2 regions of the Pseudomonas sp. ML2-2023-3 genome follow, and region 2 is predicted to be linked to the other one. Evidence: riboswitches for the same ligand, from Rfam matches in the RefSeq annotation. Region 2 holds a riboswitch; the other holds the start of a gene.

Region 1 (3,202 bases), 1.1 Mb from region 2:
GGCCCCCAGAATGGCCGCACAGGCCGCGGTGGCAGTCACTCCCGGAATGATCTCAAAGGCAATGCCCAGCTCACGCAAGCAGCGGATCTGTTCGCCAATGGCCCCGTACAAGCTGGGGTCGCCGGAATGTACGCGGGCCACGTCCTGGCCTTTGGCGTCGGCGGCCTTGATCAGGGTGATGATCTGCTCAAGGTGCAGTTGCGCACTGTTGATCACCTGCTCAGCCTGATGGCCTTGCAGCACGGCCTCGGGGACCAGCGAACCCGCGTAAATGATCACCGGGCAACTGCGAATCAGGCGCTGGCCCTTGACGGTAATCAGCTCAGGATCGCCGGGTCCGGCGCCGATGAAATAAACAGTCATGGCAGTCTCTTGAAGGGGTTGAGATAGAGCTGTTCTTGAACAACGCTCATAGTGAGGCGGGGGATTATCGCGGGTTTTGCTCGAAACAGGCCAACGCAAAGGTGGCGCCGGGTGATTTTTGTCGCGTAATCAGCAAGGTAGCGGGTGCGCCGGCGAACCGCTCGGCCAGGGCCAGCGCAGCACTTTCGGCAATCCCGAAACACCCGGTTTTCTCGAACACAAGGTTCGACCGGTGACTCAGCTGAGGGGCGTACGGGGCAAGCTGTTGCGCACTGAAGACCTCAAGCTCCAGTTCCAGTCGAGCTGCCAGTTGCAGCAGTCCGGGTTCCTGGCGCTTGAGATCGACACTGGCCAGGGCACGGACCGCATTCAGCGGGATCCCGGCCCGGGCCAGAGAGCGTTCGATCAGACTCAACAGCTCTGCCGCGGTGCAATCCTGGCGACAGCCCAGGCCAATCACCAGGATTGGCGCTGTGCCGGTTGCCGTCATGCCGAGTACTGGCCTTCAGACTTGCGGCGAAACAGCCAGGCGCTGATCACGCCCAGGGCCAGCCAAAAGGCGAAGTTGGTCAGTTGCGAAGCAATCTTGAACTGCGACTCCAGCTCGGCCGGGGCCAGGCTTGAATGCACCAGTGGCTGGGGTGCGCCAAAAATATGCGGAACCACCAGAATCGCCACGCCCAGCACTTTCAGCGCCCAGTGCTTGCCAAATACCATCAGTGCGATGGCCACTGCGGTCGAAGCTGCGGTGCTGACCCACCAGATTTGACGCTGCAGCAAATCTGCCGCTGCAGTGCCCGGCAACTCGGGTGGCAGGCCCAGGGTCGGCGCCAGGCAGAACACCGCATAACCGGCAAGGCCCCAGAGCAGGCCCTGGGAAGTGCGCGTCGGGGCACGCAAGGTGTAAAGGCCGGCCAGCATCAAGGCAAAACCCACAGCAACCACCAGATTGCCGCCCGTGGTAGACAGCACGCGCTGCCAGCCATCTTCCGGCTCCCAGGCCTCGGCGTCGTGCTCGTGGGCTGGCATGGCCATGTCGGCATGCTCGTGCACTTCAGTGGCAGCAGGTTTTTCGTAGGTTTCGGCCTGCAAAATGAGTGGCGACACCCACAGGCTTTGCAGCAGGGTCAGCAGCAGGGCGGCCAGCAAGCCGGTGAAGCCTGCGGTTTGGGCGATACGCTTAATCATGGCAGGCAGTCTCAATGGCACGGGAAGGCGGAGCTGTGACGGGTGTCATGGGCCGCATTGTGAACCGCATCGATATGGGAGAACCCGGCGAAGTAAACGAGAAAAGCCCCCAGTACCGCAGCACCGACAGCCGCCACAATGCGTTGGCTTTGGGTGGCAGTGGTCGCGGCGGAATGGGTACGGCTGGTGCTGATAGACATGGCGCTTGCCTCAGGTCGGACGACGGGCAGCAAAGCGCAAGAAAACCCCGCGAACGAAGCCCGCAGGGTTTAACAGCGCCCGCCCACCGCGGGTTTGTTATTGAAAAATAACCAGGCCGGTCTCCGGGCTTGCGAGGGGCTCAAGGGTTGAGCCTGCAAACATCTCCTTCCCATGCACTCGGCACAGTGGATTTGATGTTTCTCTCGCTTACCGTTGCGGGGGCAGCGCCGGACTTGCCAGGACTAACGCCTGACGCACCGGTTTCCCGTTTCACCCTGTGAAGGGCACCTGATACAAGATGTGTAGGAAACCACAGCCCAGGAGAGTCGTCAATTTAAAGGGGGGGGTGTAGTCGCTGCCGCAGGCTGCGATAAGGGCCGCAGGACCTTCAAAAAGCGGGGCCGCTACGCAGCCCTCGCAGCCTGCGGCAGCGACTACACGTCAGGCGGTCAGCAGGCTTTTGACTTTGTCGCGCAACTGATCAATGGAGAAAGGTTTGCCAATCACCGCCATGCCTTCTGCGACCTCAAGGGTTTCGGCATAGCCGCTGGCAAACAGGATGGGCATTTTCTCGCGCATTTGGCGGGCCTTGGCTGCCAGCTCCCGGCCGTCCATGCCCGGCAACCCGACGTCGGTCATCAGCAGGTCAATGGGCTGGGCCGCATTCTCCAGCAGTTCCATGGCCTGCTCGCTGCCGTCTGCTTCAAGCACGCTGAAGTCCAGTTCTTGGAGCACGTCTACGATCAGCATCCGAACAATGGCGTCGTCTTCGACCACCAGGATGGTGGAGGGTGTAGCGGACATAATCATGATCTCGATAAAAAATGTAAGCGTGGGTCTCGCTGCAGCAAGGATAGCCTTGCCCAGCATTTGAATGTGCCTCTTTGTACGAAAATGTTCATTGTTGGGTAAGAAAATAGAACTATTGCTCGGTAATCCGGCAAACTCCAGTTTTTTAAGACTGCCCACAGGCCTGAAAATGAACTCACCTGTATCAATTGATGAGCGAAGCTTTCGCAAGCTTCTGAGTCGCAACGTTGGCTTGCCCCTGGCTGTCGGCGTGCTCAGTGCCGCGTTATTCGTGATCATGGTCAGCTATTTGTTATCAGTGATCAGGTGGGTGGAGCACAGCGACCGGGTTATCAGTAATACCAACGACGCCGTGCGGCTGACGGTGGATCTTGAAAGCGGCATGCGCGGGTTCCTGATTACCGGCGATGAGCATTTTCTGGACCCCTATGCCGTCGCCAAGCCGCAAATTGCGCTCCAGTTGAAGGGGTTGCAGGAGCTGGTCAGCGACAACCCGCAGCAGGTCGACCGGCTGAAACGCCTTGAGGCGCTGCAAAATGAGTGGAATGCCTACGCCCAGTCGATGGTCGATCTGCGCCGTCAGGACGGTGATTACCGTGCGGCCATACAGGCGGGGCGGGGCAAGCGCCTGGCGGACGAA
Region 2 (3,202 bases):
GTAGAAGTGCACGTAAGAGGCGGTCATCCGCCCTTCGCGATACACCGCTTCGGCACCGCGCCCGCCATTGGGGCTCAGGCCACGGGCAACAGGTTCAAGCTCAGTGCTGGTCAGCGAGTGATGGTAAGTGTGACCACGCAGCAACCCCTCGGGCATGTCCACCGATTGCAATGCCAACGCGGCCAGACGCTTTTGCATCTTCGCCTCCCCCGTCAGCAAACCCACCAGCTCGGCACGCTGACCGTCGACATCGGTCAAGGCGTCGAGCAGATAAAGCATGCCGCCACATTCGGCCAGCAACGGTTTACCGGCTGCGTGATGGGCGCGAATCGCCTCCAGCATCGGTGTATTGCGCGACAGCTCAAGGTGATGCAACTCGGGATAACCGCCCGGCAAATAAAGGCTGTCAGCTTCTGGCAGGCGGACATCGCGAATCGGCGAGAAAAACACCAGCTCGGCTCCCATCGCCCGCAGCAGATCCAGACTCGCACCATAGGTGAAGGCAAAGGCTTCATCCCGGGCCACGGCAATCCGAACCCCGGCCAACAATGGCTCGACCAGCACAGGCTCGGGCGCTGCAAATTCAACGGCGGGTGGCAGCGCTACCTCACAGGTGCTGGCCAGGGCATTGGCTGCCGCGTCGAGACGCGCATCCAGGTCGTTCAGCTCACTCGCCTGAACCAGCCCCAAGTGTCGACTCGGCAACTCGATCCCGGTCTCGCGAGACAACGCGCCGTACCAGCGCAGGCCTTCGGTCAGGCTGCCTTCGAGCAACTGTGCATGACGCACTGTGCCAACCCGGTTGGCCAGCACCCCGGCAAACGGGAGGTCCGGTTGATAGCGGGCCAGGCCCAGGGCCAGCGCACCAAACGTCTGGGCCATTGCGGTGCCATCAATCACACCCAGCACCGGTACCCCAAAATGGCGCGCCAGGTCGGCGCTGGAAGGTGTACCGTCGAACAGACCCATCACGCCTTCGATCAGGATCAGGTCCGCTTCACCAGCGGCTTCCCACAGCAGGCGGCGACTTTCATCCGCGCCCACCATCCACAAATCCACCTGATAAACCGGCGCACCGCTGGCGCGCTCCAGAATCATCGGGTCCAGAAAATCCGGTCCACATTTAAACACCCGCACCTTGCGCCCCTGATTGCGATGCAATCGGGCCAAGGCGGCGGTAACGGTGGTCTTGCCCTGACCGGAGGCCGGTGCGGCGATCAACACCGCGGGGCAATGACGCGACTCTCTCATGCTTGAACACTCACAATTCGATGCCTTTCTGGGCTTTGATCCCGGCTTGGAATGCGTGTTTGACCACACCCATTTCAGTCACGGTATCGGCCAGGTCTATCAGCTCAGGTTTGGCGCCACGCCCGGTGACCAGCACATGCTGCATTGGCGGACGGGCTTGCAGGTCGGCGAGCACCTGCTCAAGGTCGAGGTAGCCGTGTTTGAGCGCGATGTTCAGCTCATCCAGTACAACCAGCCCGATGGACGGGTCACGCAGCATCTCGCGGGATACTTCCCAGGCGGCTTCGGCGGCCGCGATATCGCGTTGGCGATCCTGGGTTTCCCAGGTAAAGCCTTCACCCATCACGTGATAACGCACCTGCTCGGGGAAGCGGCGGAAGAAGATCTCCTCGCCAGTGCTGTTGCGACCTTTGATGAACTGCACCACGCCGCACTGCATGCCGTGGCCCATGGCCCGTGCCAGCATGCCAAAAGCGGAACTGCTCTTGCCTTTGCCATTGCCGGTCAACACCAGCAGTAGCCCGCACTCATTGGGCGAGCTGGCAATGCGCTCATCCATGACGGCTTTTTTGCGCAGCATGCGCGCCTGATGACGTTCGTCGCGTTCGGGGGATTCGTTCATGGCAGCTCTCCGTTGGGGCTCAATGATGCAAACGGGAGGCGGGGGGGAATTCATAAAAAACACACTGCATCGCCCGCCGCGAGAGTGGTGGATGGATCAGGCCGGTCTCCGGGCTCACAAGCGGACGGCCCTGTACAGGGCGCCCTTGTCCACGCGCCTTCCCGTGAGCAATCACAGTGGCAGTTGGCGTGGCATTGACTCGTTTACCGTTGCGGGGGCAGCGCCGGGATCATGGCGGTTGTGCAGGACAAACACGCCCTCACCGGCTTCCCTGTTTCACTCGACCAACGTTACGTTGCCGAGCACCTGAAACAAGCCGCGAAGGTTAGAGGGTTGGGGGTGGAGCGTCAATTAAAGGTGGCACCAATAGGGCTATACAAAGCTACGACCTGAACCTTTGAAGGGCTAAGCTTCTCTATGACCTACGAGACCAAAACATAATGGAGTTCTTCATGCTCAAGCGCCAGCACGCTATTGTCATCGTACTTGCGGCAGGATTGGCTGCCTGCGGCGAGTCGTCGACCCTGCAAGTAAGTGATGGCACCGGCCCCTCGCCCAAATTACCCGAACCGAACAAAACCCTGATACCCACCGTCAATATCGCCCCGGCGGTCGGTTGGGCTGATGGCGCCACGCCCATTGCTGCCCAAGGCCTGGAGGTCGCCGCCTTCGCCGAAGGCCTGGATCATCCGCGCTGGCTCTATGTCTTGCCCAACGGCGATGTGCTGGTCGCAGAAACCAACGCACCGCCCAAACCGGATGACAGCAAGGGGATCAAAGGCTGGATCGCAGACAAGGTGATGGCCCGCGCCGGGGCCGCAGTGCCAAGCGCGAACCGGATCACCCTGTTGCGCGATGCAGACCACGATGGCGTGGCCGAAACCCGCACGGTCTTTCTCGACAATCTGAACTCGCCTTTTGGCATGACCCTGGTGGGCGACGAGTTGTATATCGCTGACGCCGACAAGCTTTTACGCGTCCCCTATCAGGCGGGCGAAAACAGCATCAAAGCCAATCCGGTCAAGGTGCTCGACTTACCGGGCGGCCCACTGAACCATCACTGGACCAAAAACGTCATCGCCAGCCCTGACGGCACCAAGCTGTATGTCACCGTCGGTTCCAACAGCAACGTGGGCGAGAACGGCATGGACAAGGAAGAAGGCCGCGCCGCGATCTGGGAAGTTGATCGCGCCACCGGCAACCACCGTATTTTCGCCTCGGGCCTGCGCAACCCCAATGGCATGGACTGGGAACCCAAAACCGGCAAGCTCTGGACAGCGGTAAACGAGCGCGACGAAATCGGCAGCGACCTGGTGCCCGACTACATCA

The links. Region 2 has a riboswitch for cobalamin ahead of cobO (cob(I)yrinic acid a,c-diamide adenosyltransferase). Riboswitches for the same ligand answer to the same signal wherever they lie in the genome.
Region 1: another riboswitch for cobalamin. It lies ahead of V6P94_RS14315 (CbtB-domain containing protein); the one in region 2 lies ahead of cobO (cob(I)yrinic acid a,c-diamide adenosyltransferase).

Annotation. Positions count from the first base shown of each region.
Region 1 covers NZ_CP146343.1:3,112,475-3,115,676, forward strand. Annotated here, with positions in the region: gene cobM (precorrin-4 C(11)-methyltransferase) at 1-363, opposite strand, end outside; gene V6P94_RS14305 (cobalamin biosynthesis protein) at 428-853, opposite strand; gene V6P94_RS14310 (CbtA family protein) at 850-1,551, opposite strand; gene V6P94_RS14315 (CbtB-domain containing protein) at 1,563-1,751, opposite strand; cobalamin riboswitch at 1,848-2,059, opposite strand; gene V6P94_RS14320 (response regulator) at 2,194-2,556, opposite strand; gene V6P94_RS14325 (response regulator) at 2,732-3,202, shown strand, end outside.
Region 2 covers NZ_CP146343.1:1,979,115-1,982,316, reverse strand. Annotated here, with positions in the region: gene V6P94_RS09200 (cobyrinate a,c-diamide synthase) at 1-1,251, opposite strand, end outside; gene cobO (cob(I)yrinic acid a,c-diamide adenosyltransferase) at 1,262-1,873, opposite strand; cobalamin riboswitch at 1,955-2,198, opposite strand; gene V6P94_RS09190 (sorbosone dehydrogenase family protein) at 2,326-3,202, shown strand, end outside.